DNA from 2 places in the Salipaludibacillus agaradhaerens genome. Region 2 is predicted to be linked to the other one. Evidence: a T-box and tRNA genes for the amino acid it is inferred to sense, from the RefSeq annotation. Region 2 holds a T-box; the other holds one or more tRNA genes.
What was found. The T-box of region 2 lies ahead of leuS (leucine--tRNA ligase). A T-box ahead of a tRNA ligase gene usually reads a tRNA of that ligase, here a tRNA-Leu.
Positions count from the first base shown of each region.

Region 1 (15,574 bases), 1.2 Mb from region 2:
GTATCAAATGATTGCTTTTTTGTTGAGGAAAATGGTTGATCCGCATCCAGAAGACCTGATAACAACTGGTGAATAGAAAAACTATTAGAACCAGGGATATACTCCCCTTTGTCTTTCGCGCACGTTTCGCAAATATGAAATTCTGTCTTTTCACCATTTATAATCTTTGTGAAATGCAGGCTTGCTGGACGCTGTTGGCATTCTTGACAAAGCATGTTAATCCCTCCCCAATTAAATTAATCATGTTCTTTATACTTTAAAGTAGTGAGCATTGCTTTCAAAATAGTTGCCCGTAATTCATCCCTGAACGGGAGTTGTATATGAAGGACCTCTCTATCTAAAGCACTTTGCATAATATTCGCTTCTCTTTTAGTAATAGCCCCTTCTTCAAATAGCCTCATAACAATATTAGTAGCAGCCGTTTGAGATACACCGTGACCAATCAACTCGATTAATTGGTCAAATAGGGCAAGCTGGTTGGCTGCCTTGACTTTAATTATTCGTATGTAGCCGCCGCCTCCACGCTTACTTTCAACCATATACCCCTTTTCCACAGTGAAACGTGTTCGAATGACATAGTTAATTTGAGAAGGCACACAATCAAATTGCTCTGCTAACTCACTGCGTTTAACTTCGATAACTTCTTGCTTCGTTTTTTCAATTGTATTTTTAAGATAGTGCTCGATAATATCCGATATATTTCTCATCTGGCCCCCTCCTCCACTAAAAGCTTTGATATCAACCTAAGGTTATTCATAAATAATCTATGTAATTCCTTTATCTATTGCACCATTCTGACTTTGACTATATTTGACTTTAATTATATTATAACGTTTTTTATAAATCACGCAACTTATTTGCTCTAATCATTAGTTATAATCGTCATTATTTTACTTTTTCATTCTATTCACATTTAATTGTAATGCGATGTATAAAGTCAAACTGATGTAATTCCTCTGTCATGTTGTTTAAGCTAGCCCCCTCTTTATATTCCACTAAAAACCGATATTCAATCAACGACTTTTCATATTCGCTACTTTTTTTCTTCTCCGATATTATCCCTTTTAATTTTATTTCATGTCCTTCTATTGTTCTCACTAATTCATTTAACTTCACATATTTTCCCTCTGTTAAAATTATAAGTTGATATTTTGGATCTTGTTCTCCTCCAAACCTAAAAGGGGCCTTACCTAAAAGAAATAAACTTAATATGACAAGACACGTTGTTATAATGGCAGGCTCATACATACCAGCGCCTACAGTCAATCCAATTGCCGCCACGACCCAAATAGAAGCAGCTGTCGTTAAGCCTCTCACCGTATAGCCTTGCACTAAAATTGTTCCTGCTCCTAAAAAGCCTATTCCCGAGACCACATAAGAAGCAAGACGAGATGGATCAAATGTAACCACATTTTTATTTTCAATAATATACTCTTCAAAACCGTAAAAGGCGAGGAGCATTATTAAACAAGAACCTACACTTACTAATAAATGTGTTCGAAATCCCGCCGGATGCTGATGAAACTCCCTTTCAACTCCAATTAACCCACCTAAAATAGCGGCGGTTATTAACCTTACTATCATAATAGTTAAATCATTTTCAAACATTTGCTGGTCCCCCTTTTACAATAACGTTCATTCCTGTGAGTCATTATTATTCAACTTAAACTTCATTACCCTTTACCTTTTTAAATAAATCGGATTTAATCTTAATCATAATTTATAAGAACCATCCTCTTTTCTGTTAAGGATCGTACTTAGCGTATCAATGTTATATAAAAAAAGAACATTCTCCTAAAAGAATGTCCTTAGTCGCTCAGCAACGTCCTACTTTCACAGGGGGACGCCTCCACCTTTCTTCGGCGCTCTGCGGGATTGGCTGAACGGCGCATCTCTTCGTCACCTACATTCGTCCAGTGCTCATGCCCATAGGGCACTCCGCGCTTCCCTCTCTTGCTTCCTCGACCTGCTTGTCCTTCCAATCCCTCGTATCAGCGCATCATTCTATACATACAAAAAAGACATCCTCATAAGAGAATGTCTTTAGTCGCTCAGCGACGTCCTACTTTCACAGGGGGAGAGCCCCCAACTATCATCGGCGCTGGAGAGCTTAACTACCGTGTTCGGCATGGGAACGGGTGTGACCTCTCCGCGATTGTCACTGAACATATCAAGGTCTTATCGACCTTTCAAAACTGGATAACGGGACTGATAGGACATCATGTCTTAGAGAAAAGACGACTTGCTTTTGGTTAAGCCCTCGATCGATTAGTATCTCTCAGCTCCACATGTTGCCATGCGTCCACCCGAGACCTATCAACCTCATCTTCTCTGAGGGATCTTACTCACATAAAGTGATGGGAAATCTCATCTTGAGGGGGGCTTCATGCTTAGATGCTTTCAGCACTTATCCCTGCCACACGTAGCTACCCAGCCATGCTCCTGGCGGAACAACTGGTACACCAGCGGTGTGTCCATCCCGGTCCTCTCGTACTAAGGACAGCTCCTCTCAAATTTCCTGCGCCCGCGACGGATAGGGACCGAACTGTCTCACGACGTTCTGAACCCAGCTCGCGTGCCGCTTTAATGGGCGAACAGCCCAACCCTTGGGACCTACTTCAGCCCCAGGATGCGACGAGCCGACATCGAGGTGCCAAACCTCCCCGTCGATGTGGACTCTTGGGGGAGATTAGCCTGTTATCCCCAGGGTAGCTTTTATCCGTTGAGCGACGGCCCTTCCATACGGTGCCGCCGGATCACTAAGCCCGACTTTCGTCCCTGCTCGACTTGTAGGTCTCGCAGTCAAGCTCCCTTATGCCTTTGCACTCTACGAATGATTTCCAACCATTCTGAGGGAACCTTTGGGCGCCTCCGTTACCTTTTAGGAGGCGACCGCCCCAGTCAAACTGCCCACCTGACACTGTCCCTGAACCGGATCACGGTTCGAGGTTAGAATTCCAGTACAGCCAGGGTAGTATCCCACCAATGCCTCCACCGAAGCTGGCGCTCCGGCTTCCAAGGCTCCTACCTATCCTGTACAAGCTGTACCAAAATCCAATATCAAGCTACAGTAAAGCTCCATGGGGTCTTTCCGTCCTGTCGCGGGTAACCTGCATCTTCACAGGTAATATAATTTCACCGGGTCTCTCGTTGAGACAGTGCCCAAATCGTTGCACCTTTCGTGCGGGTCGGAACTTACCCGACAAGGAATTTCGCTACCTTAGGACCGTTATAGTTACGGCCGCCGTTTACTGGGGCTTCAATTCAGAGCTTCTCCCGTAAGGGATAACCCCTCCTCTTAACCTTCCAGCACCGGGCAGGTGTCAGCCCCTATACTTCGCCTTGCGGCTTCGCAGAGACCTGTGTTTTTGATAAACAGTCGTTTGGGCCTGTTCACTGCGGCTCTCGCAGGCTATTCACCCGCAAGAGCACTCCTTCTCCCGAAGTTACGGAGTCATTTTGCCGAGTTCCTTAACGAGAGTTCTCCCGCGCGTCTTAGAATTCTCTTCCCGCCTACCTGTGTCGGTTTGCGGTACGGGCACCAGTTTCCTCGCTAGAGGCTTTTCTTGGCAGTGTAGGATCGGGAACTTCGCTACTTTAGTTCACTCGCGGTCACAGCTCAACCTTACGACAAGCGGATTTGCCTACTTGTCAGTCTCACTGCTTCGACGCACACATCCAACGGTGCGCTTACCCTACCTTCCTGCGTCCCCCCTTCACTCAAATGGAAACGTGGTGGTACAGGAATATCAACCTGTTTGCCATCGCCTACGCCTTTCGGCCTCGGCTTAGGTCCCGACTGACCCTGAGCGGACGAGCCTTCCTCAGGAAACCTTAGGCTTTCGACGGAGGGGATTCTCACCCCTCTTTTCGCTACTCATACCGGCATTCTCACTTCCAAGCGCTCCACATGTCCTTACGATCATGCTTCTACGCCCTTGGAACGCTCCCCTACCACAGCCACCTGACGGTGGCCATCCATAGCTTCGGTGATACGTTTAGCCCCGGTACATTTTCGGCGCAGAGTCACTCGACCAGTGAGCTATTACGCACTCTTTAAATGGTGGCTGCTTCTAAGCCAACATCCTGGTTGTCTAAGCAACTCCACATCCTTTTCCACTTAACGTATACTTGGGGACCTTAGCTGATGGTCTGGGCTGTTTCCCTCTTGACTACGGATCTTAGCACTCGCAGTCTGACTCCCGAGGATAAGTGATTGGCATTCGGAGTTTGACTGAATTCGGTAATCCTGTGGGGACCCCTAGTCCAATCAGTGCTCTACCTCCAACACTCTTCCCTCGAGGCTAGCCCTAAAGCTATTTCGGGGAGAACCAGCTATTTCCGAGTTCGATTGGCATTTCACCCCTACCCACACCTCATCCCCGCACTTTTCAACGTGCGTGGGTTCGGGCCTCCATCCAGTGTTACCTGGACTTCACCCTGGACATGGGTAGATCACCCGGTTTCGGGTCTACAACCACGTACTTTGGCGCCCTATTCAGACTCGCTTTCGCTGCGGCTCCGTCTCTTCAACTTAACCTTGCACGGGATCGTAACTCGCCGGTTCATTCTACAAAAGGCACGCTGTCACCCATTAACGGGCTCCAACTACTTGTAGGCACACGGTTTCAAGATCTATTTCACTCCCCTCCCGGGGTGCTTTTCACCTTTCCCTCACGGTACTGGTTCACTATCGGTCACTAGGAAGTATTTAGCCTTGGGAGATGGTCCTCCCTGCTTCCGACGGGGTTTCACGTGTCCCGCCGTACTCAGGATACACTCCGGAGGAGTGACCGTTTCGGCTACAGGGCTTTTACCTTGTCCCGCGGACCTTTCCAGGTCGCTTCACCTACGATCACTCTTTGTAACTCCGTATGGAGTGTCCTACAACCCCAGAAGGCAAGCCTTCTGGTTTGGGCTGATTCCGTTTCGCTCGCCGCTACTCAGGAAATCGCATTTGCTTTCTCTTCCTCTGGGTACTAAGATGTTTCAGTTCCCCAGGTCTGCCTTCTCACACCCTATGGATTCAGGTGTGGATACCGCCTCATTACAGGCGGTGGGTTCCCCCATTCGGATATCTCCGGATCAACGCTTACTTACAGCTCCCCGAAGCATTTCGGTGTTCGTCCCGTCCTTCATCGGCTCCTAGTGCCAAGGCATTCACCGTGCGCCCTTTCTAGCTTAACCTCTTAAACCGCAGATCATCGACAGAGCGCGTCGTCAGCTGCGTTCGCTCACCATCCTCACGTACCTCAGTACGTTCCGGTGTTGCGCTCACTTGCTTCCTCGATCTCTTTGATGCTCTTTGTTTAAGCACACTTCTGGCTTATCACCAGGTGGCTTAAACCCTTTCCTTTATTAAAAAGGCGGTTTTAGGCGTCTTAATGGCCTTTTTCTAAGACACTCGGTTCTCTCATCGTTTGATTAAATCAAGCGATTGTGAACCGGTGATGTCATTTATCAGTCTTTCGTTATCCAGTTTTCAAAGGTCGATTCTTACCCAACGGGTAAGTTTTTCTATCTGAGAGTTTAACCTCTCAAAACTAAACAAAATAGCCAAAGCAAAGTTTTAATAAGCTGAGCTTAATAGCTCCTTAGAAAGGAGGTGATCCATCCCCACCTTCCGGTAGGGATACCTTGTTACGACTTCACCCCAATCATCTGTCCCACCTTCGGCGGCTGGCTCCAAAAGGTTACCGCACCGACTTCGGGTGTTACAAACTCTCGTGGTGTGACGGGCGGTGTGTACAAGGCCCGGGAACGTATTCACCGCGGCATGCTGATCCGCGATTACTAGCAATTCCGGCTTCATGCAGGCGAGTTGCAGCCTGCAATCCGAACTGAGAATGGCTTTATGGGATTCGCTTAACCTCGCGGTCTCGCTGCCCTTTGTACCATCCATTGTAGCACGTGTGTAGCCCAGGTCATAAGGGGCATGATGATTTGACGTCATCCCCACCTTCCTCCGGTTTATCACCGGCAGTCACCTTAGAGTGCCCAACTGAATGCTGGCAACTAAGATCAAGGGTTGCGCTCGTTGCGGGACTTAACCCAACATCTCACGACACGAGCTGACGACAACCATGCACCACCTGTCACTCTGTCCCCCGAAGGGGAACGCTCTGTCTCCAGAGGTGTCAGAGGATGTCAAGACCTGGTAAGGTTCTTCGCGTTGCTTCGAATTAAACCACATGCTCCACTGCTTGTGCGGGCCCCCGTCAATTCCTTTGAGTTTCAGCCTTGCGGCCGTACTCCCCAGGCGGAGTGCTTAATGTGTTAACTTCGGCACTAAGGGTATCGAAACCCCTAACACCTAGCACTCATCGTTTACGGCGTGGACTACCAGGGTATCTAATCCTGTTTGCTCCCCACGCTTTCGCGCCTCAGCGTCAGTTGTAGGCCAGAAAGTCGCCTTCGCCACTGGTGTTCCTCCACATATCTACGCATTTCACCGCTACACGTGGAATTCCACTTTCCTCTCCTACACTCAAGTCCCCCAGTTTCCAATGACCCTCCACGGTTGAGCCGTGGGCTTTCACATCAGACTTAAGAGACCGCCTGCGCGCGCTTTACGCCCAATAATTCCGGACAACGCTTGCCCCCTACGTATTACCGCGGCTGCTGGCACGTAGTTAGCCGGGGCTTTCTCGTGAGGTACCGTCAAGGTGCCGACCTATTCGAACGGCACTTGTTCTTCCCTCATAACAGAACTTTACGATCCGAAAACCTTCATCGTTCACGCGGCGTTGCACCGTCAGGCTTTCGCCCATTGCGGATGATTCCCTACTGCTGCCTCCCGTAGGAGTCTGGACCGTGTCTCAGTTCCAGTGTGGCCGATCACCCTCTCAGGTCGGCTACGCATCGTCGCCTTGGTAAGCCATTACCTTACCAACTAGCTAATGCGCCGCGGGCCCATCTTGCAGTGTGAGGATAAATCCCCACTTTTACATTCGGATCATGCGATCCAAATGATCATCCGGTATTAGCCCCGGTTTCCCGGAGTTATCCCAGTCTACAAGGTAGGTTGCCCACGTGTTACTCACCCGTCCGCCGCTCATTCCACCGGCTTCACCCCGAAGGGATCCGCCGGCTTCCTGCGCTCGACTTGCATGTATTAGGCACGCCGCCAGCGTTCGTCCTGAGCCAGGATCAAACTCTCCGATAGAGTTCGATGTCTCTGACATCATGTCCAAACTTTCGTCTGGCGTTGTTGAATGTTTCCACTCAACGCTTTGTTTCTTTGACGGGATATTTTCATATCCCACTTTGCTTGGCTTTTTGTTTAGTTTTCAAAGGTCAAAATATGGTGGAGCCTAGCGGGATCGAACCGCTGACCTCCTGCGTGCAAAGCAGGCGCTCTCCCAGCTGAGCTAAGGCCCCTTATAAATTCTGGTCGGGAAGACAGGATTTGAACCTGCGACCCCTTGGTCCCAAACCAAGTGCTCTGCCAAGCTGAGCTACTTCCCGATCAATTAAAATTATGGCGCGCCCGAGAGGAGTCGAACCCCTAACCTTCTGATCCGTAGTCAGACACTCTATCCAATTGAGCTACGGGCGCAAATTATGGTGCCGAGGGCCGGACTTGAACCGGCACGGTAATCACTTACCGCAGGATTTTAAGTCCTGTGTGTCTGCCAATTCCACCACCCCGGCAGGACTTCTAACTATTTCATTTTATAATATATCTGGAGCGGAAGACGAGATTCGAACTCGCGACCCCCACCTTGGCAAGGTGATGTTCTACCACTGAACTACTCCCGCAATATGGTGCGGGTGAAGGGAGTCGAACCCCCACGCCCGAAGGCACTAGATCCTAAGTCTAGCGTGTCTGCCAGTTCCACCACACCCGCAAAAAAAAATGGTGAGCCATGGAGGATTCGAACCTCCGACCCTCTGATTAAAAGTCAGATGCTCTACCAACTGAGCTAATGGCTCATATTTCAATTTAAAAAATTATAAATGGTGCTGGCCAGAGGACTTGAACCCCCAACCTACTGATTACAAGTCAGTTGCTCTACCAATTGAGCTAGGCCAGCATGAAAATGGTGGAGGATGACGGGCTCGAACCGCCGACCCTCTGCTTGTAAGGCAGATGCTCTCCCAACTGAGCTAATCCTCCAAATATAATGCTCAGCGACGTCCTACTTTCACAGGGGGAGAGCCCCCAACTATCATCGGCGCTGGAGAGCTTAACTACCGTGTTCGGCATGGGAACGGGTGTGACCTCTCCGCGATTGTCACTGAACATATCAAGGTCTTATCGACCTTTCAAAACTGGATAACGGGACTGATAGGACATCATGTCTTAGAGAAAAGACGACTTGCTTTTGGTTAAGCCCTCGATCGATTAGTATCTCTCAGCTCCACATGTTGCCATGCGTCCACCCGAGACCTATCAACCTCATCTTCTCTGAGGGATCTTACTCACATAAAGTGATGGGAAATCTCATCTTGAGGGGGGCTTCATGCTTAGATGCTTTCAGCACTTATCCCTGCCACACGTAGCTACCCAGCCATGCTCCTGGCGGAACAACTGGTACACCAGCGGTGTGTCCATCCCGGTCCTCTCGTACTAAGGACAGCTCCTCTCAAATTTCCTGCGCCCGCGACGGATAGGGACCGAACTGTCTCACGACGTTCTGAACCCAGCTCGCGTGCCGCTTTAATGGGCGAACAGCCCAACCCTTGGGACCTACTTCAGCCCCAGGATGCGACGAGCCGACATCGAGGTGCCAAACCTCCCCGTCGATGTGGACTCTTGGGGGAGATTAGCCTGTTATCCCCAGGGTAGCTTTTATCCGTTGAGCGACGGCCCTTCCATACGGTGCCGCCGGATCACTAAGCCCGACTTTCGTCCCTGCTCGACTTGTAGGTCTCGCAGTCAAGCTCCCTTATGCCTTTGCACTCTACGAATGATTTCCAACCATTCTGAGGGAACCTTTGGGCGCCTCCGTTACCTTTTAGGAGGCGACCGCCCCAGTCAAACTGCCCACCTGACACTGTCCCTGAACCGGATCACGGTTCGAGGTTAGAATTCCAGTACAGCCAGGGTAGTATCCCACCAATGCCTCCACCGAAGCTGGCGCTCCGGCTTCCAAGGCTCCTACCTATCCTGTACAAGCTGTACCAAAATCCAATATCAAGCTACAGTAAAGCTCCATGGGGTCTTTCCGTCCTGTCGCGGGTAACCTGCATCTTCACAGGTAATATAATTTCACCGGGTCTCTCGTTGAGACAGTGCCCAAATCGTTGCACCTTTCGTGCGGGTCGGAACTTACCCGACAAGGAATTTCGCTACCTTAGGACCGTTATAGTTACGGCCGCCGTTTACTGGGGCTTCAATTCAGAGCTTCTCCCGTAAGGGATAACCCCTCCTCTTAACCTTCCAGCACCGGGCAGGTGTCAGCCCCTATACTTCGCCTTGCGGCTTCGCAGAGACCTGTGTTTTTGATAAACAGTCGTTTGGGCCTGTTCACTGCGGCTCTCGCAGGCTATTCACCCGCAAGAGCACTCCTTCTCCCGAAGTTACGGAGTCATTTTGCCGAGTTCCTTAACGAGAGTTCTCCCGCGCGTCTTAGAATTCTCTTCCCGCCTACCTGTGTCGGTTTGCGGTACGGGCACCAGTTTCCTCGCTAGAGGCTTTTCTTGGCAGTGTAGGATCGGGAACTTCGCTACTTTAGTTCACTCGCGGTCACAGCTCAACCTTACGACAAGCGGATTTGCCTACTTGTCAGTCTCACTGCTTCGACGCACACATCCAACGGTGCGCTTACCCTACCTTCCTGCGTCCCCCCTTCACTCAAATGGAAACGTGGTGGTACAGGAATATCAACCTGTTTGCCATCGCCTACGCCTTTCGGCCTCGGCTTAGGTCCCGACTGACCCTGAGCGGACGAGCCTTCCTCAGGAAACCTTAGGCTTTCGACGGAGGGGATTCTCACCCCTCTTTTCGCTACTCATACCGGCATTCTCACTTCCAAGCGCTCCACATGTCCTTACGATCATGCTTCTACGCCCTTGGAACGCTCCCCTACCACAGCCACCTGACGGTGGCCATCCATAGCTTCGGTGATACGTTTAGCCCCGGTACATTTTCGGCGCAGAGTCACTCGACCAGTGAGCTATTACGCACTCTTTAAATGGTGGCTGCTTCTAAGCCAACATCCTGGTTGTCTAAGCAACTCCACATCCTTTTCCACTTAACGTATACTTGGGGACCTTAGCTGATGGTCTGGGCTGTTTCCCTCTTGACTACGGATCTTAGCACTCGCAGTCTGACTCCCGAGGATAAGTGATTGGCATTCGGAGTTTGACTGAATTCGGTAATCCTGTGGGGACCCCTAGTCCAATCAGTGCTCTACCTCCAACACTCTTCCCTCGAGGCTAGCCCTAAAGCTATTTCGGGGAGAACCAGCTATTTCCGAGTTCGATTGGCATTTCACCCCTACCCACACCTCATCCCCGCACTTTTCAACGTGCGTGGGTTCGGGCCTCCATCCAGTGTTACCTGGACTTCACCCTGGACATGGGTAGATCACCCGGTTTCGGGTCTACAACCACGTACTTTGGCGCCCTATTCAGACTCGCTTTCGCTGCGGCTCCGTCTCTTCAACTTAACCTTGCACGGGATCGTAACTCGCCGGTTCATTCTACAAAAGGCACGCTGTCACCCATTAACGGGCTCCAACTACTTGTAGGCACACGGTTTCAAGATCTATTTCACTCCCCTCCCGGGGTGCTTTTCACCTTTCCCTCACGGTACTGGTTCACTATCGGTCACTAGGAAGTATTTAGCCTTGGGAGATGGTCCTCCCTGCTTCCGACGGGGTTTCACGTGTCCCGCCGTACTCAGGATACACTCCGGAGGAGTGACCGTTTCGGCTACAGGGCTTTTACCTTGTCCCGCGGACCTTTCCAGGTCGCTTCACCTACGATCACTCTTTGTAACTCCGTATGGAGTGTCCTACAACCCCAGAAGGCAAGCCTTCTGGTTTGGGCTGATTCCGTTTCGCTCGCCGCTACTCAGGAAATCGCATTTGCTTTCTCTTCCTCTGGGTACTAAGATGTTTCAGTTCCCCAGGTCTGCCTTCTCACACCCTATGGATTCAGGTGTGGATACCGCCTCATTACAGGCGGTGGGTTCCCCCATTCGGATATCTCCGGATCAACGCTTACTTACAGCTCCCCGAAGCATTTCGGTGTTCGTCCCGTCCTTCATCGGCTCCTAGTGCCAAGGCATTCACCGTGCGCCCTTTCTAGCTTAACCTCTTAAACCGCAGATCATCGACAGAGCGCGTCGTCAGCTGCGTTCGCTCACCATCCTCACGTACCTCAGTACGTTCCGGTGTTGCGCTCACTTGCTTCCTCGATCTCTTTGATGCTCTTTGTTTAAGCACACTTCTGGCTTATCACCAGGTGGCTTAAACCCTTTCCTTTATTAAAAAGGCGGTTTTAGGCGTCTTAATGGCCTTTTTCTAAGACACTCGGTTCTCTCATCGTTTGATTAAATCAAGCGATTGTGAACCGGTGATGTCATTTATCAGTCTTTCGTTATCCAGTTTTCAAAGGTCGATTCTTACCCAACGGGTAAGTTTTTCTATCTGAGAGTTTAACCTCTCAAAACTAAACAAAATAGCCAAAGCAAAGTTTTAATAAGCTGAGCTTAATAGCTCCTTAGAAAGGAGGTGATCCATCCCCACCTTCCGGTAGGGATACCTTGTTACGACTTCACCCCAATCATCTGTCCCACCTTCGGCGGCTGGCTCCAAAAGGTTACCGCACCGACTTCGGGTGTTACAAACTCTCGTGGTGTGACGGGCGGTGTGTACAAGGCCCGGGAACGTATTCACCGCGGCATGCTGATCCGCGATTACTAGCAATTCCGGCTTCATGCAGGCGAGTTGCAGCCTGCAATCCGAACTGAGAATGGCTTTATGGGATTCGCTTAACCTCGCGGTCTCGCTGCCCTTTGTACCATCCATTGTAGCACGTGTGTAGCCCAGGTCATAAGGGGCATGATGATTTGACGTCATCCCCACCTTCCTCCGGTTTATCACCGGCAGTCACCTTAGAGTGCCCAACTGAATGCTGGCAACTAAGATCAAGGGTTGCGCTCGTTGCGGGACTTAACCCAACATCTCACGACACGAGCTGACGACAACCATGCACCACCTGTCACTCTGTCCCCCGAAGGGGAACGCTCTGTCTCCAGAGGTGTCAGAGGATGTCAAGACCTGGTAAGGTTCTTCGCGTTGCTTCGAATTAAACCACATGCTCCACTGCTTGTGCGGGCCCCCGTCAATTCCTTTGAGTTTCAGCCTTGCGGCCGTACTCCCCAGGCGGAGTGCTTAATGTGTTAACTTCGGCACTAAGGGTATCGAAACCCCTAACACCTAGCACTCATCGTTTACGGCGTGGACTACCAGGGTATCTAATCCTGTTTGCTCCCCACGCTTTCGCGCCTCAGCGTCAGTTGTAGGCCAGAAAGTCGCCTTCGCCACTGGTGTTCCTCCACATATCTACGCATTTCACCGCTACACGTGGAATTCCACTTTCCTCTCCTACACTCAAGTCCCCCAGTTTCCAATGACCCTCCACGGTTGAGCCGTGGGCTTTCACATCAGACTTAAGAGACCGCCTGCGCGCGCTTTACGCCCAATAATTCCGGACAACGCTTGCCCCCTACGTATTACCGCGGCTGCTGGCACGTAGTTAGCCGGGGCTTTCTCGTGAGGTACCGTCAAGGTGCCGACCTATTCGAACGGCACTTGTTCTTCCCTCATAACAGAACTTTACGATCCGAAAACCTTCATCGTTCACGCGGCGTTGCACCGTCAGGCTTTCGCCCATTGCGGATGATTCCCTACTGCTGCCTCCCGTAGGAGTCTGGACCGTGTCTCAGTTCCAGTGTGGCCGATCACCCTCTCAGGTCGGCTACGCATCGTCGCCTTGGTAAGCCATTACCTTACCAACTAGCTAATGCGCCGCGGGCCCATCTTGCAGTGTGAGGATAAATCCCCACTTTTACATTCGGATCATGCGATCCAAATGATCATCCGGTATTAGCCCCGGTTTCCCGGAGTTATCCCAGTCTACAAGGTAGGTTGCCCACGTGTTACTCACCCGTCCGCCGCTCATTCCACCGGCTTCACCCCGAAGGGATCCGCCGGCTTCCTGCGCTCGACTTGCATGTATTAGGCACGCCGCCAGCGTTCGTCCTGAGCCAGGATCAAACTCTCCGATAGAGTTCGATGTCTCTGACATCATGTCCAAACTTTCGTCTGGCGTTGTTGAATGTTTCCACTCAACGCTTTGTTTCTTTGACGGGATATTTTCATATCCCACTTTGCTTGGCTTTTTGTTTAGTTTTCAAAGGTCAAAATCATACAAACATTAGAGAGTAAAAATTACCTCTCTGTTTTTACAATCGCTGTTTTTGGCGACTCAATTAATATAACATCTTTAACCTTAACAGTCAACAACTTTTTCAAAAAGTGTTTTTGCAAGTTTGTCGCCTTGGCTTGCAGCGACGAATAATAATATACCATGTTTTAAAAACTAAATGCAACATTTTTTTAAAAAAAATTTAACTTTCTACTTCCCTGCATTGATGCTATCATTTTTCAACACTTTTTCCTATTCCCATAAACAACTAAACATACACTACCTCTTCAAGAGAGTTCCCCTAGGTTACTTCCTCAAATACACCTTTTAAAAATTCCCGCCAATTGAGACTGCTTTCAAATTCTAGTTGTAATATAATCATTATCTTTATTCTCCATGACACTAAATTGTAATTTTAGCTAACCGTTAAAGATCTCCTGCACACAGGGGTGTGTGCAGGAGATCGAAATTAGGAATTATTTTCAGGCCCCTCATCTTTATGCCTCATTTGTGGGAAGAGAAGAACATCTCGGATAGATTGTGAGTTAGTCAAAAGCATCACTAGTCTGTCTATTCCAATACCTAATCCCCCTGTTGGAGGCAATCCGTACTCTAAAGACTCTACAAAGTCGTCATCCATCATATGAGCTTCGTCGTCCCCTTGCTCTCTTTCTATAAGCTGAGCTTCAAATCGTTGTCTTTGATCAATAGGATCATTTAATTCAGAAAAAGCATTGGCGTGTTCACGCCCAACAATAAACAATTCAAAACGATCTGTAAATCGAGGGTCAGTCTCATTCTTCTTTGCTAGTGGAGAAATAGCAAGTGGGTGCCCGTATACAAAAGTCGGTTGAATTAATTTCTCTTCAACAAACATTTCAAAAAACTCATTTACAACGTGCCCGAAGCTCATCGTATCTTTCACAGGGACATTATGTTTCTTAGCTAATTGACGAGCTTCTTCATCAGTCATGTCTGACCAGAAGTCAACGCCAGTATGATCCTTAATAGCATCAACCATATGAACCCTGCGCCATGCGGGCTCAAGATCTACTGTTTCATCACCATATTTAATTTGAGTTGTCCCAATGACTTCTTTAGCAATATGGGAAACTAGATTTTCTGTCAATGCCATAATATCTTCATAATCAGCATATGCTTCATATAATTCAATCATTGTGAACTCTGGATTATGTCTCGTTGACACACCTTCATTACGAAAAACACGCCCAATTTCGTATACTTTTTCTAGTCCGCCGACAATTAGGCGTTTCAAATGAAGCTCAATGGCAATTCTCATATATAACGTCATATCCAACGCATTATGATGGGTTACAAATGGTTTTGCTGCCGCCCCACCAGGAATACTATGCATCATTGGTGTTTCTACCTCAAGATAACCATGATCATCAAGGTATCTACGCATTGATTGTAATATTTTGCTGCGTAGAACAAATGTATCTCTTACTTCAGGATTAACAATTAAATCTAAATAACGTTGACGATAACGTTGCTCTACATCTTTTAGCCCGTGATATTTATCAGGAAGGGGACGTAAGGATTTCGTAAGAATTTGCAAACTTTTAGCTTTAACCGATAATTCTCCCACTTTCGTTTTAAAGACAATGCCACTTAAACCGATGATATCTCCAATGTCAGCTCGGGTGAATAAATCATACTGTTCTTCCCCCACTTGGTCTTGGCGTACATAAATTTGAATTTGTCCTGAAAGGTCTTGAATATGAGCAAAGCCTGCTTTTCCTTTCCCTCTCTTTGTCATCATACGACCAGCCAGTGTAACAGTTATACTTTTTTCTTCTAGCTCCTCTTTTTCATATGAGTTATAGCTCTTTTGAATATCAAAAGCATTATGAGAACGTTCAAAACGGGAACCAAATGGGTCAATTCCTAAATCAAGCATATTTTTTAACTTTTCAATCCGTACCTGCTGTTGATCTGTGGCATCAAATTCTTGTGTCATCGCTACCCTCTCCTAATTGATTCAAATTTTAAAACGTGTGGTATTCTTTAATCATTTATTTATGAACACAGTGAACAGTTGCATGTATCTCGTTAAGTAAGTCATGAACATATGTATGTTTCATATTAATTTTTCACAATTATAAGCAAATAATGACGTTCTTAAACGTAAGAAGAAAACTGCCAGTACACGACTGGCAGTCCGGTTAAT
Region 1 covers NZ_KV917378.1:2,743,063-2,758,636, forward strand. The annotation lists gene BK581_RS12835 (UvrB/UvrC motif-containing protein) at 1-215, opposite strand, end outside; gene BK581_RS12840 (CtsR family transcriptional regulator) at 237-707, opposite strand; gene BK581_RS12845 (MgtC/SapB family protein) at 904-1,608, opposite strand; rRNA gene rrf (5S ribosomal RNA) at 2,050-2,166, opposite strand; rRNA gene BK581_RS12855 (23S ribosomal RNA) at 2,249-5,187, opposite strand; rRNA gene BK581_RS12860 (16S ribosomal RNA) at 5,599-7,165, opposite strand; tRNA gene BK581_RS12865 (tRNA-Ala) at 7,305-7,380, opposite strand; tRNA gene BK581_RS12870 (tRNA-Pro) at 7,391-7,467, opposite strand; tRNA gene BK581_RS12875 (tRNA-Arg) at 7,482-7,558, opposite strand; tRNA gene BK581_RS12880 (tRNA-Leu) at 7,565-7,653, opposite strand; tRNA gene BK581_RS12885 (tRNA-Gly) at 7,687-7,761, opposite strand; tRNA gene BK581_RS12890 (tRNA-Leu) at 7,766-7,850, opposite strand; tRNA gene BK581_RS12895 (tRNA-Lys) at 7,860-7,935, opposite strand; tRNA gene BK581_RS12900 (tRNA-Thr) at 7,961-8,036, opposite strand; tRNA gene BK581_RS12905 (tRNA-Val) at 8,044-8,119, opposite strand; rRNA gene rrf (5S ribosomal RNA) at 8,129-8,245, opposite strand; rRNA gene BK581_RS12915 (23S ribosomal RNA) at 8,328-11,266, opposite strand; rRNA gene BK581_RS12920 (16S ribosomal RNA) at 11,678-13,244, opposite strand; gene lysS (lysine--tRNA ligase) at 13,853-15,364, opposite strand.
Region 1: it has a tRNA-Leu gene. The T-box ahead of leuS (leucine--tRNA ligase) is inferred to sense a tRNA for this amino acid. The anticodon was not compared.

Region 2 (15,574 bases):
CATAGCCAACTCCCGGAACTAAAATGAGGAGCAATAACGCAAACGAGCCAAACACAATCCATGGCACTAATTTGCGAAAATGACGATACGGAAAAAACATAAAAAAAGTGAACATAACAGCAGAAATCACCAGCCATTGTAGCTGACGATCAAAAAAATAAGTCATGTTATCATAAACCTGATAGCCTTGAACATAGCTTGCACTGTACACCATCACAAGTCCAAATAAAGCCAGAAGTACTATACTGACAATAAGATACCAATCTATATAAAGCCCTTTACGCTTTTCTTCTTCCAAGGTGTTCACCTCCGTGCCTGTAGGGCAACGACCATGCTAATTCTTTCATTATAGCAGATGGGGCCTCTTGCTAAAAGAGACTTCCCGTGGTCATTAAAATAAAAGTTTCTGACAAATGACTAAATACCCGATCTTTAGAAGATCAAGAGACAAAGAGGTTTGCTCTTTAACCCAGCAGATGGCCTACATTCAATCACTCATTCATTCATTCAATAATTCATGTGCTATTAACCTTTTTTAATTATAACGTACTATTCTTAGTTAGATATTTTTAGCCTTGGCGTCAAGTCAATTTTAGGTTAAATTCACTTAATAACTAAATTAACGTCTCACATATAGACGAAAAAAAATAAAAAAAGTTTCGTTCATACTAGAAAAAACCGCTGTAAATATACAGCAGTTTAAAGCCCTACGAAATATAGTATTGGTGTGATCTTCACAATGAATCGTTATTTTTTAACTTCTTAATGCTTTCGCCACACTGGCAACCCTTTTGCCTAATCGCTTCGCCATCAGTAAATCTCTTTGATCTGGCTGTGAGCTGCCATCAGGACCAGCAATTGTAGAAGCTGAATATGGTGACCCACCAATGCCATCTGTCGTTAGCTGTTCTGGATTTTCTCCATAAGGAAGCCCCACGAAGATAAATCCAAAGTGTAATAAGGGAACAAGTGAAGTGATGGCGGTTGTTTCTTGCCCGCCATGGATCGAACCGGTACTTGTAAAAATCCCAGTTACTTTCCCTTCTAATTCACCATTTGCCCATAACCCCCCGGCAGAGTCGAGATATTGCTTCATTTGGGCAGGCATCGCCCCATAACGTGTCGGGATCCCCCACACAACACCATCAGCCCATCGTAAATCATCATGAGTCGCAACAGGGACATCTTTCTGCGCCTCTTGGGCGTGCACATACGCATCTTGTTCAGACATGGCATCTTTTACCGCGTCAAACTCTTCAATTCTCACTAACTTGACTTCTGTCCCCTCAACTTCTTGAGCACCTTCCACGATAGCACGTGCCATCGTAAAAATATGACCGTAAGTACTGTAATACGGTACTAACACTTTTGTCATGTTCAACACTCCTTATAACGGAATTTACTTCTATAATTCCTGTCATTCAACACCACTAAACCTCTTATTTTTTGATACGACCAATCATTCGGTATGTTACTTACCTTTAGTAAGAAAAATTCTGTGCCGTGTACTATTGTCAAGTAGAGTATGATATAATAATGTCAGGCATAAAACGAACCTTCAATCAGTGGGAGTTTACGTTCTTCTCCCACTGATTGTTAGTTGAGTGAATCAGGACATTAGCGTCCGTTACCTCCCACCTAAATAGATTTATCTCTCCTCTCTATTTTGACGCGGGCGTTTTACGGACGGTTATCTGTGATAAAGATGCCTAGGGAGTGATATAACAATGGAAAAGATGAATCTATGCCCAAAATTTGAATCTGCATTTCAACTACTTGGCCAACGATGGAATGGCTTAATCCTTCGAGTACTTTTACAAGGACCTGTTCGTTTTCGGGACATTTCATCTAATATACCAAGTATGAGTGATAAAATGCTCGTTGATCGTTTGAAGCAATTAGAGGAAGCAGGACTAATTGAAAGGTCTGTCTATCCAGAAACACCAGTCAGGATAGAATATCAGCTAACGCAAAAAGGGGAAGCATTAAAACCTGCTCTTGACGAAATTCAGCATTGGGCTGAAAAATGGGTTAACTGAACTTAAATTTACTCGAAGGCTAAATTGATAGCTTTCATTTGGTATATAAAATAGCTGTTTAAGGTCGACCTTTTGCTTATTGCGAAAAGGTCTTTTTCTTCGTTTATGGCAGTTAAAAGTCACAAAAAAGAGAAGTCGTCATATGTCTTAAACAACTTCCCTTTTACTTTTTATCTCTTTTTATAGTTTCAAGTCATTTACAAAAATATTATTGTGCGTCATCTAACCGAAGCGGAATAACTTTTATTTGAGGTGGTAATATCCTAACACGCCTCTATTTTTATAGTTTTTTTCTATTTATTTAAGAATTTAAATCTCTCTCCAAGGATTTGACCAGCCAGTCCTGAGCGAATGCCTAAATTCAAATAAACGACAATACCTGATAAAACAGTGACCGCAAGGATGATAAGAGCATCCATTCTCGTATTTATGGGAAGAAGTTGCATAAGACCGTATTGTAAAAATCCAACGACAATTGCCATCATGCCGGTGAACAAACAAACAAGTAAGAATCGTTTAAAGACAAATGTATAATCGTAATTTGCATATTTTTTTATAGCCCAAATATTTATTGCGATGGCAATTATATATCCTATTCCTGTAGCGAGGATAGCGCCATGAACCTCAAACCATGAAATAAGCAGTGTATTTGATAGTATTTTAAAGGCAAGCCCAGCTAACAATGCAATAACAGCCCATTTTTGCCTGTTAATTCCTTGAAGAATAGCTGCAGTTACAGCAAAGATGGCAAATGCCACCGCTATCCATGCATACGATCGTAACACCTCGGCCCCCTCAGCTAAATCAGCTAAACCAAATAGTGCACCATAGACAGGCTCCGCCAGCACCGTTAGACCAATTGCTGCTGGAACAGTAAGGAACAAAATGATTTGATAAGTTTGCGTGATAGTTCGTTGTAGACGATCATGCTCTTCATTTATAAATGCGTTTGTCACGGTTGGAATGATCGTTAACGACATGGCTGTTCCAAGTGCCACTGGAATTTGAATAAGCTTATGAGTGGTTTGTGAAAATGCCCCATAATAAGTTTCGACGACATTCATATCATAGCCAAGCGCTTGCATCGCTTGGTTAAACGTAACCATATCAACTAACTGATATAATGGGATCGCTAATCCCACTATCGATAACGGTATGGCATAAGTTAATAATTCTTTATACATACTGCGAAGAGGTAGCTTTTGTTCTACTGTACTCTCGTCAATTTGCCTTTTTAGACTAGGGCCTCTTTTTTTCCAATAGATTAGCAAAACAGCCAGACCGCCAAGGGCACCGACGAAAGCCCCGAATGTAGCAATACCAACAGCAGTACCTAATTCACCGTTCCATACATTCAAAATGAGAAAAGCAAATAAAAGAATAAAAACAATTCGAATGATTTGCTCAATAACTTGAGAAACAGCTGTAGGCCCCATCGACTGATGTCCTTGAAAATAACCTCTTATAATCGCCATAACTGGGACAATTAATAATGCCACACTGACCATCCTGACAGCGAAGATGACATCTTCATAGGAATTCCCCTTTAAGTCAGTAGGATCAACGACTTGTTTTGCAATGGGCTCCGCTAAGGAAAACAAAGCTAAAAAGGCAATGATACCTGTTATAAGCATCACAACAATGCCCGATTTTAATAACCTTTGTCCCGTTCTGTAATCGCCTAGAGCGTTGTATTTAGACACAAATTTCGACACGGCAAGGGGAACTCCGAGCGTAGATAAACTTAACATAATTGTATAGGGCAAATAGCCATATGTATAAAGTGCCATTCCTTTTGTTCCCACAATTGCTGTAAATGGGAACACGTAAATTAACCCGAGAATCTTAGAGATAAAGACACTCGCCGTTAGAATAACCGTACCTCTAATTAATTGCTGCTCTGACATGTCTCTTGCTCCTCACCTTAGTTTCACATAACACTGATAGCATTTTATCATACTTTTTATTAAAAAGTAGGGAATTATGTTGCAATTAATCCAGTCATTTATTCTATTCGTGCTATCCCCTTCTAAAGGACTATAAAACGAACCTTCAATCAGTGGGAGTTTTCGTTCTTCTCCCACTGATTGTTAGTTGAGTTAATCAGGACATTAGCGTCCGTTATCTCCTGCCTAAATAGAGATAGCTCTACTCTCTATTTTGAAGCCGGAGTTTTACGGACGTTTATCTGTGATAAACTCGCACTTTATTACCACACTTTAAAACTAGCAAAATGACACAGTCATTTGTATTATGGTGAATAGGGGAAAGCTGACTTTGGGTATGGAGAGGAGAGTTAACCATGCTTTATCTCTAATTAATATGAATGCCTCACATACAATAATCGCTTTCGAAGATGTATATGATTTATTTGAACTTACACCTTCTTCTCGCTCTTCATTAAGGCTTGTACAGAACAAAAGCAGAACATGAAAAAAGCTAGGAAATAGGCTCTTTCCTAGCTTAATAACGTTGTAATAAGAGACTTCATTGCGCTCTTTTAATTAATTAGCCTTCGATAACTTTTACATAGGCGTGTCGCTGTCGGGGGCCATCAAATTCGCAAAAATAAATACCTTGCCACGTGCCTAAAATGAGTTTGCTATTTTCAATGATGACCATTTGCGAAGCCCCTGTCGTACTTGCTTTTAAATGAGCCGCAGTATTCCCTTCTACGTGCCGATACTTATCATGATGCCATGGATAAACCTCATCCCAGCGCATGAGCATATCATGTTTCACATCTGGGTCTGCATTCTCATTAATTGTAATTCCTGCTGTTGTATGAGCACAGTAAATGTATACAACCCCGGATTGGACACCACTCTCATTAACGACTTGCTGCACCTCTTCCGTCATATCCTTCATCTCATCTCGTGAGCCTGTGGTGATCGCTAATTTCTTGAGCATCTCTCTCTTCACCTACTTTCTTATTGGTTATGAGTACGTGCATGATTGTTAGTCGCCTTCACCGCATCTTTTAGCATGCTCATAAAACCTTGTTCATTAAGAACCTCTAGCCCTTTAGCCGTAGAGCCTCCGGGAGATGCCACTTGATCCATTAATTGTTGTGGTTCCCCATTATGTTCTAGCATAGATACTGATCCTTTTAACATATGGGTCACGAGCTTCCTCGCCTGTTTACGACTAACCCCATAGTTCACAGCCGCTTCCTCTAACCCCAACGCAAAAGCGTACAAAAAAGCTGGCGCACTTCCGGTAACCGCAGTTAAATCATGAACTTTTTCAGCTGATAGTTCTTCCGATTCTCCAATGGATGACAAAATATAGTTAATGATCGTTCTATGATGATTTTCCACATATTCCCCACACGTAAACGTGGACATTGATTCTCCGATACTTGCCGCGGTGTTTGGCATAATCCAAGCAACTGGTGTCCGCGTATTAAGGCGGGCCTCTATATAAGCTGGATCAATTCCTGCTGCTACTGTTAAAATAAGCTGATGATCTATCACTTCTTTCAACTGTTCCAGCAAGTAATTATGCGCATCGGGGGGTGCAGCCAATAAAATCACATCGTGAGAAGCTACTTCACTTATAGCATCTTGCGTCACGTGAACACCATATGTACGCTTTAACCTGCTAAGCCTATCTTTGTTTGAAACATTTGAAACGGTTATAGATGAGAAAATATTTTTTTCCTCTGCCACTAAGCCTGAAATAATAGCCTCTGCCATTCTCCCTGCTCCAATAACTAATAATGATGTCATACCTCATTCATCTCCTTCACTACGTCTTCTAACATACCACGAACGAACTATCATGTAAAAATGACATACGGTATCGACTAAAATGGTTAGCCATATTCAAGATCATCTTTAAAGCCGCATTTCACCAAAAAAAGATCTGACGATGTCAGATCTCCAGCTCTCCATATATTTAGCTAATATTCTGTAGCTTCCGTTCTAATTTCTTTAACTTAAATTCATGTTTATTTGCTTTTTCATATTGCTTTAATTTACGTTTTAACCGGCTTTTAGTTAAATTGCCATCGACTATCCCTTTTTGATTTAAGTAAGCTGCGAAAAAGTCCACATTTCCGCTTTCATATTTAAATTTATCTTCAACGGTCTCAAAATACCGATCAAAAGCCTCTAATAACGACGCATCATCTGGAACAAAATCACCGTAAACATCTATGCATAAACGATAGTTGTACTCCCTTAAGGTCGTTAAAAAAGAGGTTAAGAATAAGTCTTCGTTCCCTTCAAGCACAAAGCCTTTTCGCTCAAGTAAGGTGATAAATACGTCTAATTCATTGTGATAAAACAGGTGTGTTTGCCGCATTTCTTTTGTCATATTGAGATTTATGCTTACCGTGCCTTCAGAGCGAGCATGCAACATGTTTAAAAGCGCTCGGCTCGCTTCTGGTTTCAATAAAAAAGTTGGTAAAACTGTTTTAAGGTACTTAGAGACCTCCGAATTTAATAGAGATTGTAACGTCTCTTTTCTTTTCATCTCTGCTAGCATTTTTCGTCTTTCCAAAATAGCATAGTTATTAATACGAGCCTGTGTCTCCTCAGCCCAAACCGCACGTTTTGCTTCAAACTTTTCCTTCAAGTTTTGAAACATGTGCCTCTCCTCCTTTCACGAGTTCACTCATAAACAATGGTAGAATATTTCCCACCTGAAGTTTACCACATTCAAATGAGAAATAAAACAGCGTTTTTCAAAAAAAATTCAACTATTTGATATGTATTTCACCCTCACCGTCTCTCAGGTAGATAAATAACTAATAATCGCTTAATTTGGCGTTATTTTTCTGAAAAATAAATATGGTACCTGTTTTTTTCACTAAAGCTTGCTTCCTTCTTTCAAGCACAGTAAAATCGGATAGATGAATTGAATCTGACAAGAAAGAAGGCGTTAAGATGACTGATGTCATAATCATCGGTGGTGGGCCAGCTGGATTAATGGCAGCCGTGGCAGCAGCTGAGCACGGTGCAACAGTCTTACTGCTCGATAAAGGGAAAAAACTAGGACGCAAACTTGCCATTTCCGGTGGAGGGCGCTGTAACGTAACTAATCGTGCGGATATCGAGGATATCATTACGCATATCCCGGGTAATGGGCGCTTCATGCATAGCCCCTTCTCTATATTTAATAATGAAGACATTATTGCCTTTTTTGAAAGTCTAGGAATAAAATTAAAAGAAGAGGATCGAGGCAGAATGTTCCCCGTAAATGATAAAGCGGTGGATGTGGTCCGAGCTTTATTAAATAAAATCCGTTCATTAAATGTCTCTATTCGTACGAATACAGAAGTATGTGACATCCTTTATGATCCGTCGATCACTAGCGTTACAGGGGTTTTATTAAAAAATGGTGAAAAACTTGAAACGAACCGAGTTATTATCGCGGTAGGTGGAAAATCGGTTCCCCACACTGGCTCCACCGGTGATGGCTATCCGTGGGCTGTGAAAGCAGGGCATACGGTAACAGATTTATATCCTACTGAAGTTCCAATTACATGTCATGACGCGTTTATAAAAGCGAAAACATTACAAGGTCTTTCATTAAGAGATGTTCAATTATCTGTACTGGATCCGAAAAAAAGAAAAGTCATTAAAGCTCATGAAGGAGATATGATCTTTACTCATTTTGGGGTTTCCGGTCCAATTAGTTTGCGTTGTAGCCAATATGTTGTTAAAGCACGAAAAAAACATCCGGATACAGCGATTCCCTTACAGGTGGACTTGTTTCCTAAGGAAACCACCGAAGACGTGTTACAGCAACTCGTCCAGTTACTTAAAGAACAATCTAAAAAAGCGATTAAAAACGCCCTTCAAGGCTTTTTGCCTGAGCGCCTTATCCCAATTTTATTAGAGATGGCCCATATTGATCCTTTAGCCATTTATCCAGAGCTTGCTCACGCCAAGCTTAGGGAGCTGGCTCAGCTTATTAAAGGCTTCCCACTGACAGCCACAGGGACTCTTTCTATCGAAAAAGCGTTTGTCACCGGAGGCGGTGTTAGTGTGAAAGAAATTCAACCGAAACGAATGGAATCAAAGCTAGTCAAAGGGCTCTTTTTCTGCGGTGAAGTCCTTGATTTACATGGTTATACCGGTGGTTATAATATAACCGTTGCTTTTTCGACTGGTTATACAGCAGGAAAAGCAGCTGCGGGTCAGTAGTAAAGTTTTTTTATCATTTCGCCTCTCTTCGTTAATCTGAAGAAGGGCGTTTTGTTTTATCTAACCATCCATAAAACGCTCACGTCAAAAATAGATAGGAAAGATAAATCTATTTAGGGGGGAACGGACGCTAATGTCCTCATTAACACAACTATCAATCATTGGGACCATTAATTAAAGATTCATTTTATGTTTTGAAAAGACACATCCTGACGCTAAGCAGTTGTTTTTATTTTGCCCATACAAAAAAGCCCGACAGAATAATAACACAGCTCATCGTGTCTTATTCTGTCGGACGCCCATTAGTGTTAGTTAGCAACAATGTTCACTAATTTTCCTGGGACAGCAATTACTTTTCGAATGGTTTTGCCGTCTATTTCTTCTTTTATCTTCTCTAATGTAAGTGCTTGTTCTTCTAATTCTTCTTTGGTAGCTTCCTTAGCTACCATCAGTTTTGTGCGAACTTTTCCGTTTACTTGTACCACGATTTCTACTTCATTCTCGACGAGCCATGTTTCATCATAAACTGGCCACAAGCTGTATGCCAACGTCTCTTCATGTCCTAGGTGGCTCCATAGTTCTTCACTTAAATGAGGAGCCACTGGCGACAATAATTTAAGGAAGCCTTCCAGGTGACTTCTTGATAGCATTTCCTGTTTATAAGCTTCATTTACAAACACCATTAATTGTGAAATACCCGTATTAAACCTTAATCCCTCAAAATCATCCGTCACTTTTTTCACGGTTTGATGATAGACGCGGGTCATCTCGTCACTGCCATGAGCATCAGCGATAATAGGGTTTAGCTTTCCTTCATCGGTAATGATTAACCGCCATACACGGTCGAGAAAACGCCGCGCACCATCTAATCCATTCTCACTCCATGCGATGGAAGCATCCAATGGGCCCATGAACATTTCATAAAGTCTAAGTGTATCCGCACCGTGAGACTCAATAATATCGTCTGGGTTGACGACATTTCCTTTTGACTTACTCATTTTTTCGTTATTCTCTCCAAGAATCATCCCTTGGTTATAAAGCTTTTGGAACGGCTCTTTTGTTGGTACGATGCCGATATCATACAACACTTTATGCCAAAATCGCGCATACAGGAGATGAAGAACTGCATGTTCCGCACCACCAATATAAATATCTACTGGTAACCATTGTTGTAACTTCTTTGGATCAGCAAGCTGTTCATCATTATGCGGATCAATATAACGCAAGTAATACCAGCAGCTCCCTGCCCATTGTGGCATCGTATTCGTTTCACGTCGTCCTTTTTTACCTGATTTAGGATCTGTGACATATAACCACTCAGTATTGTTAGCCAGCGGTGACTCTCCTGTGCCCGATGGCTTGAATTCCTCCATTTCAGGAAGTGTGAGTGGTAACTCGTGTTCAGGAATGGGTTCCATTGTTCCGTCTTCCCAATGGATCATCGGAATTGGTTCTCCCCAATAACGTTGACGGCTAAATAACCAATCACGTAATCGGTAAGTGATTTGTCGTTCCCCTTTTTTATTTTCTTCTAGCCAGTCACACATTGCTGAAATCGCCTCTTCATTATGAAGGCCATCCAAGAAGTCAGAATTAACGTGTGGCCCGTCACCAGCGTATGCTTCTGTTGCAATATCACCACCTGATACCACTTCTTTAATCGGCAAATTAAATGTTTTGGCGAATTCATAATCTCGTTCATCATGTCCAGGAACCGCCATTACCGCTCCTGTTCCATAATTAACGAGAACATAGTCGGCGATCCAAATAGGGAGTTTTTCCCCTGTTACAGGATGAGTCGCATACCCACCTGTAAACACACCCGTTTTTTCTTTTGCTAGTTCTGTGCGTTCTAAGTCACTTTTTGTCGCTACTTGGTGCTGATAAGCAGTGACCGCTTCTTTTTGCTCTGCCGTCGTTAAGTCATTAATAAGAGAATGCTCCGGCGCTAGTACGAGATACGTGGCTCCGTATAAAGTATCTGGGCGTGTTGTAAAAACGGTCACCTCTTTTCCAAGCTCATCAAGCTTAAAATGAACGTCCGCACCTTCTGACCTGCCAATCCAATTACGCTGCATATCTTTAATACTTTCAGGCCAATCTAACTCTTCCAAATCTTCAAGAAGTCGATCTGCATAAGCGGTTATCTTAAGCATCCATTGCTTCATCGGACGGCGTTCAACCGGATGACCGCCCCGTTCACTTTTTCCATCGATAACCTCTTCATTGGCTAGGACAGTGCCTAATGCAGGACACCAATTAACCGCTACTTCATCCACATACGCTAACCCTTTTTTATATAGTTGAAGGAAAATCCACTGCGTCCATTTATAATATTTCTCATCGGTTGTATTCACTTCTCTATCCCAATCGTAAGAAAACCCGAGTGCTTTGATTTGTCTGCGGAAATTATTGATATTTTGTTCTGTGAATTCACGCGGGTGCTTACCGGTATCAAGCGCATATTGTTCTGCCGGTAAACCAAAAGCATCCCATCCCATTGGATGAAGGACGTTATACCCTTGCATACGCTTCATCCGTGACAAAATATCAGTGGCTGTATAGCCTTCTGGATGTCCTACATGTAACCCTGCTCCTGATGGATATGGGAACATATCCAATGCATAAAACTTTTTCTTAGCTGGGTCCTCTGTTGTCGCGAATACTTTGTTTTCTTCCCAAATGTGCTGCCATTTTTTTTCGATTTGCTGATGTTCAAATGCCAACTTTGTTACCTCCTTAAAACTCTCTCTATAGTTAGTGTTACTTAAACGCTTAAAAGCAAAAAGCCTCCCGTCACTAGTTATGACTAGGGACGAGAGGCTGATAATCATCCTTCCCGCGGTACCACCCACGTTTAGCGCTAATTTCATAAGCACTCACTCTATACCGTTAACGCCAGTCACACGACAAAGGGTAAATGATTTCCCCTTTGCAACTCCAAGGTGAGTTCATGAACAACCATGGTTAACTTTCACCGACCGTTAACTCTCTGTATCAAGGTTACTTCATTACTAATCCTTTTCTACATTTTTTTCACATTCATTTATCGTCATTATACGTTATTTTATGAGGTGACACAATCACTGTCAAGTCTTGCTCATACACCTTACAAAAAATGTATTTTTAGACTCTAGTGAACGACCATTTTATAGCACTCCTCTAAGAAGCTGAACGTTCTTGTCGTTTTTTCGTAAAATCCAGGTGTGGAACGCCTTTATCGAAAATTCGGGTCATGATAAAGGCAATCGAAAACATAGCGACAAGCACATAAAATAAGACCGCCATTCCAAATAAGTCAGCCATGAGTCCACCGAAAAGCGGTCCAATCATCCTACCTCCAGTTCCGACACTATTGACAATTCCTTGATAAAAGCCAGCCTTTCCTTTTGGAGCTAATGTGTGCGCAATTGTCGGTATAGCTGGCCAAACAAACATTTCTCCCAATGTTAGAATAATCATCGCTACCACAAATGCTGTCAACACTTCAGCACTAGCTAAAATTAAATACGAAACCATGAAAATACTAAGCCCCACATAAATTTGTGCTTTTAAAGAATGAACCCATCTTCTTATAAAAAATTTAATAAGAGGCTGACAAAAAATAATCATTCCCCCATTAATCGTCCACAATAGACTGTACGCACTTAAAGGTATTCCTAAGTTTTGCGTATGAACGGAAATAGTCGATGCCCACTGAGTATAAGCAATCCAACACACTAAGAAGCCAGCGCATAGCAAAAGAAGTGCTTGGAATCGCTTACTACTTTCCACTCGCTCTGTCTGTTGAAACGTAGAGGAAGCTGATACTTTCCTTCCTTCCTCTTCAAGATGTTTAAAAAAAGTGAGTGCCAATAAGAAAAAACTAAAATACATCACACCGTTCCCAAAGAAGACAAAATCGAATCTCAAGCTGGCAAGCAACCCGCCAATGGCTGCCCCTGCGGCAACACCCACATTTTGTGCCACGTACATGGCATTAAACGGCTTGCGTCCACCTTCAGGCCAAATCGCTCCGGCTAATGCATACATACAAGGCACCATCATACCTCCACCAAATCCAATCGTGGTGAGCATGAGTACATAGGCTATAAATGACTGATGGAAAACAGCTAGCGTAAAGGCGCTCACTGTTGTAATCGTAACGCCGGCCATAATCGTTTTATAGCCACCAATTTTATCAAACAACCTACCACCTAATAGATTCCCTGCAACCCCTGCAGCTGCGTTTATCATAATAATACTGCCAGCCACTGTTAAAGAACGCCCTAGTTCTTGACTCATATATATGGTATTCAGCGGCCATAAAAATGACGCACCTGTCACATTAATTGTCATCCCAATGACTAAAATCCAAATTGCTTTTGGCACGTATTTCCCCTCCATTATTTCGATACACTAACTAATAGATTAGATGATTATGATTTAATTAGCAACAAAATGAACCTTCAATGAGTGGAAGTTTCCGTTCCTCTCCACTGATTGGTAGTGGCGTGAATCAGGACATTAGCGGCCGTTAGCTCCCGCCTAAATAGAGTTAGCTCTCCTTTCTATTTTGACCTAGGACGTTTACGAACGGTTATCTGTGATCAAATCACACCTTTGTAATGATTAGTATTATTTTCACGCTGTGCAAGTGTGATAGGATAGAAGAAACAGACCCATAGAGGAGGACGAGCTTCATGATTGATTTACGAAGTGATACAGTTACCAAACCGAGCCAGTTAATGCGGGATGTGATGGCAAAAGCTGATGTGGGTGATGATGTATATGGAGAAGACCCTACAGTCAATGAATTAGAAGCATACGCAGCTAAGCTTGTGGGAAAAGAAGCGGCCCTCTTCGTCACAAGCGGTACACAAGGTAATCAAATAGCCGTTTTGTCTCATACTCATTTAGGGCAAGAAGTGATTATGGACGAAGACGCGCACGTATTTATTTATGAAGGTGGCGCTATTTCTGCTTTTGCTAGTGTTCAATCACGTACACTTCCCCACATAAACGGAGAAATACCATTGAAAACACTGGAGGAAGCCATACGACCAGATGATGTGCATTTCCCTGAAACAGGCCTAATCTGGCTTGAAAACACGCATAACCGTAGCGGTGGAACTGTGTTAACGATTGATTACTTAAAACATGTAGCGGAAATAGCCACTCACCATAACGTGCCAGTACATATGGATGGCGCTCGTCTCTTTAACGCTGCAGTTGCCATCAAAGAAGACGTGACAACGATTACGCAACATGTGGATACCGTACAATTTTGCCTCTCAAAAGGGCTCGGTGCCCCTGTAGGATCCATTCTAGCTGGTAGTAAACAATTTATCGCTAACGCCAGAAAAAAACGAAAAATGCTCGGAGGTGGCCTTCGCCAAGCAGGTGTACTTGCAGCTCCAGGCCTGCTAGCGTTAAAATCAAATATAAAACGTTTGGAAGACGATCACGAACATGCTCGAATGTTAGCAGCTGCAATAAATAGATATACTGATATGGTAGTCACTCACGACATTCATACCAACATCATTATTGCCGACACAGCCCACTCTGCTAAGACAGCTAAAGAATGGGTATCCCTGCTAGCTGAAAAAGGCATTTCCGTAATCCAATATAAACCTGAAGCATTACGTTTCACAACACATTTAAATATATCTACAAAAAATATTAACGACGTCATTAACTTATTAAAAACATGTTCATAAAACGAATCTTCAATCAGTGATCCCACTAATTGAAGATTAAGTTAATCAGGACCTTAGCGTCCGGTAGCCCCGGCAAAATAAGGATACCTCTCCTCTCTATTTTGACGCCGACGCTTTATGGACAGTTACCTGTGATAAATGAAAGGCAGTTGACAATGCGATGACTAACGAACAAGCGCATCTTTTCGGAGATAAGCGCTATCTCACATGGAATTATCATTTGAAACAGCAATTTGGTGAAAAAATATTTAAAGTCCCTTTAGACGGGGGATTTGACTGTCCTAATCGGGATGGAAATGTTGCTTACGGTGGCTGTACATTTTGTAGTGAGCGAGGCTCTGGCGACTTTGCCGGCGACAGACGTGATGATTTAGTCACACAGTTTCATACGATTAAAGACAAACTTCATAAAAAATGGCGCTCGGGAAAATATATCGGTTATTTTCAAGCCTATACAAATACGTATGCCCCCGTAGAGGAGCTTCGTGACATGTATGAGGTCATTTTAAAGCAGGAAGATGTGATCGGTCTCTCCATCGCCACACGTCCTGACTGTTTACCAGATGATGTAGTTGCGTACTTGGCAGAACTGAATAAGCGCACTTATTTATGGGTGGAGTTAGGTTTGCAAACGGCCCATGATCAAACAGGAGAACTTATTAACCGCGCTCATGATTTTCAATGTTATGTTGAAGGTGTAAAAAAGCTTCGCAAGCATGGTATTCGCGTATGCTCTCATATAATTAACGGCTTGCCATTGGAGACGAATGCCATGATGCTTCAAACGGCTAAAGAAGTGGCTAAACTAGATGTCCAAGGGATTAAAATACATTTACTCCACTTATTAAAAAGGACGCCAATGGTTAAACAATATGAAAAAGGGATGCTGGACTTAATGGATAAAGAGACTTATATTAAGCTCGTCTGTGATCAGTTAGAAGTCCTTCCTCCTTCAATGATTGTTCACCGCTTAACAGGAGATGGTCCTGCAGATTTAATGATCGGACCGATGTGGAGTTTAAATAAGTGGGAAGTGCTAAATGGGATCGATAAAGAAATGAAAGAACGTAACAGTTGGCAAGGAAAATACTTCTCTACTGACGGTAGTCAAAAGGGGATTGCGTTATGAAATTAACACGTATTCTCCCCTTCGCAAGGGAATTATTAGCGAAAGCCGTTCCTAAGAGTGGGATAGCGATTGATGCCACAGCTGGTAATGGGCATGATACACTCTTTTTAGCGAAATGCGTTGGCGAACACGGCTTTGTATATAGCTTCGATATCCAAAAGCAGGCGATTGAGACAACTAAGAGCCGGCTTATGTCAGAAAGTGCGTTAACCCCTGTCAATCTCATTCATGATGGACACGAAAACTTACTCACATATCTAAAAACTGAGCATAACGGACAAGTTGATGGCGCAATTTTCAATTTAGGCTATTTGCCTGGGAGTGATAAATCGATCGTAACCATAGCTGAGACAACGATCACAGCGATACGTCATATTTTAACTCATTTAAAATCTGAGGGCCTTCTCATACTAGTCATTTATAGTGGCCATATGGAAGGGAAAAAAGAGCGAGAGGTGGTCATACCTTTTGTACGTCAATTGCCTCAAGACATGTACCATGTGCTAGAATATCGATTCACGAATCAGCGAAATAACCCGCCGTTTATTA
Region 2 covers NZ_KV917378.1:3,909,636-3,925,209, reverse strand. The annotation lists gene ftsW (putative lipid II flippase FtsW) at 1-298, opposite strand, end outside; gene wrbA (NAD(P)H:quinone oxidoreductase) at 755-1,375, opposite strand; gene BK581_RS17990 (winged helix-turn-helix transcriptional regulator) at 1,728-2,039, shown strand; gene BK581_RS17985 (putative polysaccharide biosynthesis protein) at 2,333-3,946, opposite strand; gene BK581_RS17980 (secondary thiamine-phosphate synthase enzyme YjbQ) at 4,548-4,949, opposite strand; gene proC (pyrroline-5-carboxylate reductase) at 4,970-5,770, opposite strand; gene BK581_RS17970 (hypothetical protein) at 5,940-6,632, opposite strand; gene BK581_RS17965 (BaiN/RdsA family NAD(P)/FAD-dependent oxidoreductase) at 6,932-8,194, shown strand; gene leuS (leucine--tRNA ligase) at 8,503-10,920, opposite strand; T-box leader at 11,003-11,231, opposite strand; gene BK581_RS17955 (MDR family MFS transporter) at 11,357-12,565, opposite strand; gene ltaE (low-specificity L-threonine aldolase) at 12,877-13,896, shown strand; gene BK581_RS17945 (tRNA modification radical SAM protein MnmL/YtqA) at 14,057-15,025, shown strand; gene BK581_RS17940 (tRNA 5-(aminomethyl)-2-thiouridylate-methyltransferase MnmM) at 15,022-15,574, shown strand, end outside.